DNA from 2 places in the Brevibacillus sp. AG162 genome. Region 2 is predicted to be linked to the other one. Evidence: predicted binding sites of a transcription regulator. Region 2 holds the regulator's gene; the other holds the start of a gene.
What was found. The regulator LexA, encoded in region 2, represses DNA repair genes until DNA is damaged. The targets are predictions, from matches to a motif close to CGAACATATGTTCG.
Positions count from the first base shown of each region.

Region 1: a site for LexA is predicted at 1,849-1,862, ahead of uvrB (excinuclease ABC subunit UvrB). Genes of this name have one in related genera too.

Region 1 covers NZ_VFNO01000004.1:507,697-511,118, reverse strand. Annotated here, with positions in the region: gene uvrB (excinuclease ABC subunit UvrB) at 1-1,770, opposite strand, end outside; gene FB479_RS16160 (flagellar hook assembly protein FlgD) at 1,951-2,883, shown strand; gene FB479_RS16155 (hypothetical protein) at 2,947-3,422, opposite strand, start outside.
Region 2 covers NZ_VFNO01000001.1:787,573-790,994, reverse strand. Annotated here, with positions in the region: gene FB479_RS03895 (HelD family protein) at 1-43, opposite strand, end outside; gene crcB (fluoride efflux transporter CrcB) at 82-447, opposite strand; gene FB479_RS03885 (DUF896 domain-containing protein) at 545-742, opposite strand; gene yneA (cell division suppressor protein YneA) at 819-1,157, opposite strand; gene lexA (transcriptional repressor LexA) at 1,320-1,943, shown strand; gene FB479_RS03870 (DUF456 domain-containing protein) at 1,994-2,479, opposite strand; gene FB479_RS03865 (DUF4269 domain-containing protein) at 2,588-3,163, shown strand; gene FB479_RS03860 (SOS response-associated peptidase) at 3,160-3,422, opposite strand, start outside.

The DNA of each region.
Region 1 (3,422 bases), on a different contig from region 2:
GGACTTTTTCACGGTTTGCGGCGTGATGCCGTGCTTTTCATTGTAAGCCATCTGAATGGAACGACGACGTTCTGTCTCTCGAATCGCAGAGGTCATCGAATCTGTCATTTTGTCCGCGTACATGATAACGCGTCCCTCTGCGTTCCGCGCAGCCCGACCGATCGTCTGAATCAGAGAGCGCTCATTGCGCAGGAAGCCTTCCTTGTCTGCATCCAAAATCGCCACAAGCGATACCTCCGGCAAGTCTAGACCTTCCCGCAAGAGGTTAATCCCGACCAGCACATCAAACTCGCCCAAGCGCAATGAACGTAAAATCTGCATCCGCTCAATCGTTTTAATATCCGAGTGAAGATAGCGGACCTTGATTCCGATTTCTTTCAGATAGTCCGTCAAATCCTCAGACATTTTCTTCGTCAGAGTCGTGACGAGAACTCGCTCATTTTTCGCAATCGTGGCTTGAATTTCGCCAATCAAATCGTCTATCTGTCCCTTGATCGGACGTACCGTAACCGTTGGGTCAATCAAGCCTGTCGGACGAATCACCTGCTGCACCATTTCCGGGCTGTGCTCCAGCTCATAAGGACCAGGCGTAGCTGAAATATAGATCGCTTGTTTCAGCTTTGCTTCAAACTCCTCGAACTTGAGTGGACGGTTATCGCGCGCAGAAGGCAGACGGAATCCGTGATCGACCAGTACATCCTTCCGTGCGCGGTCACCGTTATACATCCCCCGAACCTGCGGCAAGGTCATATGCGACTCATCCATCATGACGATAAAATCTTCTGGAAAGTAATCCAGCAAGGTATACGGAGCATGCCCGGCAGGCAGTCCTGTCAGATGGCGCGAGTAGTTTTCGATACCGGAGCAAAAGCCCATCTCCAGCATCATCTCAATATCGTACCGTGTACGTTGCTCGAGTCGCTGTGCTTCCAAGAGCTTGCCCGCATCACGGAATTCTTTCAATCTTTCTTCCAGCTCGGCCTCGATGCTTTGGACAGCCAGCTTCATTTTCTCTTCGCGCGTGACGTAGTGAGATTTAGGGAAAATAGCAATGTGATCACGCTGTCCCAAAATCTCGCCGGTCAGTACGTCAATCGAAGTAATCCGCTCTATTTCATCTCCAAAAAACTCAACGCGAATCGCCTGCTCACTCTCTGAGGCAGGGAAAATCTCCACGACGTCACCCCGCACACGGAACGTACCGCGCGTGAAGTTGATGTCGTTGCGTGTGTACTGGATATCGACCAGACGATGCAAAATCTCGTCCCGTCCTGTTTCCATGCCAACACGCAAAGACAAGAGCAATTCACGGTACTCTTCTGGTGAACCTAATCCGTAAATGCAGGAGACGGAGGCAACAATGATGACATCTCGACGTTCGAACAAAGCACTGGTAGCCGAGTGACGGAGCTTGTCGATCTCGTCGTTAATGCTCGAGTCTTTTTCAATAAACGTATCCGATTGGGGAATGTATGCTTCGGGTTGATAGTAATCGTAGTAGCTGACGAAGTATTCCACCGCGTTGTTCGGGAAAAACTCCTTAAACTCTGCACAAAGCTGAGCTGCCAGAGTTTTGTTGTGTGCCATCACGAGTGTTGGCCTGTTCACCTGAGCAATTACCTGGGCAGCCGTATAAGTCTTTCCCGTTCCCGTCGCACCCAGCAATGTCTGGTGTCGCTTTCCAGCCTTTAACCCTGCCACCAGCTCGGCAATGGCGGTCGGCTGGTCACCGGACGGTTGAAACTCCGATACCAATTCAAAACGCTCCATTCCCTCGTTCATCTCCTCATAGCATGACTGTTTCTACTTCCATTATAACACAATTCCGGCTAGTTTAAGCCCAAAATTCGAACAAATGTTTGTCTTCATCTTCCCGCCGATTTCTCCGATATAAGATGAAGGAAGAACAAACATACGCAGATAGACTCGCCACCTTCAGGGAGGATTGACATGTCAGATACCGGAACAACCGTCAAAAATAACCCTTATATACAACCGCATATGAGCTATAAAGGCAAAAAGGAATTCTCCACCGAGCTCGACCAAAATGCCTTTATGAAGCTCATGCTGGAGCAGTTAAAGCATCAAGACCCTATGTCCCCAATGGACAACTCTCAGTTCATCCAGCAAACAAGTATGCTGACCATGGTAGAAAAAATCACAAAAATGACCACGCTGATGGAGCAATCGAACAACAGCATGGTCACTTTGGAAAAGTATGAAAAGCTGGTAGGTCGTACAGCCTCGTATTCCCTTACTACAAAAGACGAGATGACGGGAGAAACTTCGACGGAGCAGAAAGAAGGCGTACTTGATGCCGTCTACATGGATCAAGGCAAAATCTACTTCCGTATCGCAGGCGAATCGACACCGATTCCGCTGGCAGACGTCTCCGGACTGGAATCGCAAGGTTTGGCTGGCAATACGCTTGATAACAGCGTGAAGTACATGGAAATGATCGGTCGAGAGATTTCCTATAAAGTAACCAAGGAAGTCGACCGGGATGGCAATCCAGCTACCACACACGACGTTTCCAAAGTTGATGAAATCTTGAATGGCGTCATCACTGGCTTTACCACCAAAAACGGTACCGCACAATTCCAACTGGATAATGGATCAACCGTAAAAGCCGAAGAAATCGTAGGCATGACGGTGAAACCTGAAAACAGAACAATGGGCAACTCTCTTGCCTACGCGCAAATGATCGGCTACAACATCACGTACAACCAGTCTTCAACGAATCCGGACGGCACCACTACCAATACGCCTCTTACCGGAGTGGTCAAGGCTGTCAGCATGAAAAACGGAGTAGTCGAATTCGTCCTGCAGGATGATAAAAAAGTCGCTCTCAATCAAATCACAGGATTCGAAGCAACTGCCTAGAAGCATAGTTAAAAGCCGCAACTCTCCAAAAACGGAGAAGGCGGCTCTTTCTTTTGCAGGATGCTATTCGTTTACAATCACTTTTCCGGTTATCGCATCCACATAAAACGTATCATCTACTTTAAATGCTCCCCCGCAGAAGCAATGCGAGCGAGTTTGACGAAACGAAAGGTCATAGCCGAGCTTCCAGGTAATCGTGTCTTTTTTATAATCTGGCTGGTGGATGTAGGTCAACTCAAGTGGAAAGGTTTGCAGTAACCGGGTCATGGCCACTTGTTCTTTAAGTGCTTGGGAACGGGCCGGGTATTTAACACTGGCCGGTTTGTTTATGCTCACCTGATCCCATGTACCCGTCCATGAATCAATTCGAATCGTATACATCCCCTGTTCCACACTCTGATTGATCCCATATACCGGAATTCCGTTCACAAGGGGATCAGCTATGAGCGAGGTGTACCTTTCATCTCCATCCTCCGTTATTTGGATTTGATTTCTTCCGGACGGAGTCAGTCTTTTCAAAAGCTTATCCGCTTCCATTC
Region 2 (3,422 bases):
GCTTTTTTTGTTCCAATTCATAATCACGATGCTGTGTACTCACATTCATTCCCCCTCACATGTATCGTGTCATTGAACGTATCAGGACCATTGCCTAGCCAACCATATTCCAACCGCACAAGAGAGTAGGCCGACTCCCAAACTGAGAAGAGCGTACAAAGTGCCACGCAACAGGTGACCTTCTCCCCAAAAAGAGACCACTTCCAAGGAGAAGCTAGAGAAAGTCGTAAATCCTCCCATGACACCCGTTGCAAATAAGAGATAGAGCGTTGGAGATAAAATGTCGCGTTCTTTCCCCAGCACGAACAAGATGCCGATGATCAAAGATCCACAAACATTGGCAATCCAGGTTCCCCACGGCCATCCCGGCTGATTCGCGAGCAAAGACAATAGGTAGCGCACAAGAGAGCCAACTGCTCCTCCAACCGCCACAGCTATCCACGCCATCGCTTTCCCTCCCCTGGCTATCAAAACCGTATGTATGTTACAGAAAAAGACACCCTAGCTTCAAGCGAGGATGTCTGTCGTATCAGTAATTGTTATCTTACTGTTTTGGCTTATTTTCTTCAAGGTCTTCCACATAACGGATGGAGTCCAAATTTGCTTTCAATGAAAGCTTAACGGCGTCAATATACTTTTGGCGCAATGCTTTTTGTTCGAGCTTTTCCTCTTCGGTCAAACCTTCTTCGCGAGATTTTTTGACCAATTCGTTAATGCGTTTAATTTCTGCGTCAGATACCACTGCTGGTTCCTCCCACTCTGTAGTAGTGCCGCTTCATTATACCACATACGAATGATCCCGCAAGACAGCCGAACACTTATGGGGTATCAGGAAGGATGAGAGTCTGACCCGGGTAAATCCTGTTGCTCTCTAAACCGTTCGCATCCTTAATCTCTATTATATAGTCACGAACATCCATATGCTGATTTGTATTGTATTGAACAGCTAATGACCATAGGCTATCTCCGGATTGTACAGTTACCTCTCTACCCTTTGGCTCCTCCATTGGCGAAGAAGCAAACACTAGTTCGGTCAACAAGTAAAAAAAGAGAGTAAATGTAATAAGAAACAAGAGAGCTTGTCCTCTCGTGATACCAAAACGAACACGGCGTTCTTCTTTTTTCTCGAAACGATTACGTACTGTCGATGAATTCATGATAATGGCCCCCTCACAAACATACGTTCTGATCACTTGTAACCTCATGATAAATGAGAACATATGTTCATGTCAACAAATAATCGAACTTATGTTTGTCGAACGCAAGCTCCCATGGTATAATATAGGAAAATATGTTCGAGAAATCAGGGGTGTCTTTCTATGTCAAAATTATCGAGTAGACAACAAGCCATCATCGAGTTCATACGAAAGGAAGTTCGTGATAAAGGATATCCGCCATCTGTACGTGAAATTGGAGAAGCTGTTGGACTAGCTTCCAGCTCAACGGTACATGGGCATTTGGCACGTTTAGAGAAAAAAGGCCTCATTCGTCGAGATCCTACCAAACCTCGTGCCATCGAATTGCTATCAGATGAAGATCGTTTTCAAGACAATTTCGAAGACTCTGTCGTCCGTGTGCCAGTAATCGGAAAAGTAACCGCTGGACAACCGATTACTGCCATTGAGGATGTGGAAGAATACTTCCCGCTTCCAGATAATATCGTGACTTCTGACAAGGTCTATATGCTGCGCGTCTCCGGGAACAGTATGATTGATGCCGGGATTCTCGACGGGGACTACGTAATTGTTCGCCAACAGCACGTAGCGAACAATGGTGACATTGTCGTAGCCATGACAGAAGAAGACGAAGCCACCGTCAAAAGATTTTTCAAAGAAAAGAACCACTTCCGTCTCCAACCGGAAAATGCCACGATGGAACCGATCATTCTGGAACATGTCACCATTCTCGGTAAAGTCATCGGTGTCTATCGACTCATTCACTAGTTTCCACGTAAAAAAGGACAGCCGAGGCTGTCCTTTTCGTTTTCTGTATGTTATCTGGCGATAAAAAACCAGATGATCATTGTAACTTGCAAAATGACTTTTACGACCGCACTGCCCAAAAATCCGATCAGTGAGCCTACGCCCGCTTTCACTGCTCGCTCCATTGACTGCTTCTGTACCATCAGTTCTACCAGAACGACAAATACGAACGGCAAGATCAGCATACCAAACGGTGGGAAAACGAAAATCCCGAGGATAATTCCGACCGCAGCCGCAACGGACGACCACTTGGACCCCCCGTACCTTTTCACGAAGTACATGTTCGTCAGTAAGTCAGCACCGTATAGCAGAATGCTTAGAACGACCATTCCCCACCAAAAGGATGCCGGCAATCCCGCTCCCGGATCTGCAATGAAAAAGTGATAGAGCAAAAAGCCCGCCCACAGCAAGATCGTATCAGGTAAAACGGGTAAAAAAATTCCTGCGATGCTTAGCAAGAACAATAACACAACCACGACCCACAAAAATATTTCCATCCACTACACTCCCTTCATCTAGGTATACGAGTAATGACCGATTTCGTTGCGTACTTATTCACTTTTGTCTAAACTATTTTAAAAGAAAGTAGACATGGAGGTAGTCTCATGAGAAATTGGCATGATCTCTCTTACTTGGGCAGAGGAACGATGCGCCAAAAAGCGGCGTGGGCAGCGATTCAACATACGCACATCATGAAAGTACTATCCGATTACCGCCCAGTGCTTGCCGGAACCATCCCATTAGACATTGATGTCAAGGAAAGCGATCTAGACATTATTTGCGAAAGTCATGATCTGGAACAGTTTGAGCAAGCTGTTCGTACAGCGTTTGGCTGCTTGCCCGGATTTGAAGTGACATACCTGGATGTAAAAAGTATTCCCACGTGCGTTATCTCGTTTTTCACAGCTGACTTTTGGTTTGAATTGTTTGCTCAACCGGTGGCTGTCGAAAAGCAAAATGCCTACCGTCATATGGACATTGAAGCACGATTGTTAGACATAGGAGGCTTGGATGCGTACCAACATATCAGATCTCTGAAGCAAAGCGGCATCAAAACAGAGCCTGCATTTGCTCGATACTTTCATATTCCGGGTAATGATCCCTATGAGGCATTGTTGCAATTGGAGCCGTTAACCGACCAGGAATTACGACAAAGAATTCAGCTCCTGCGAAAGGATTAATCTTCGAACAAAGAACCGATGTCTACTTCTTGAATACAGGAAGGATCATCATTTTTGGGACTGCCCACTTTGGTAGATACCGGATACACCGTCATCTCGCTGGAATCATAGGGGGTAAACAGTGACTGTAGCTGCAGCTGATCATACTTCTCCCGATCAAGCCATAAGTCCTCGTCATCTTTCTTTAAGATGACAGGCATTCGCTCATGTATATTCTTCATGAGCTCATTCGCCTTTGTCGTAACAATCGTGCAGGTAT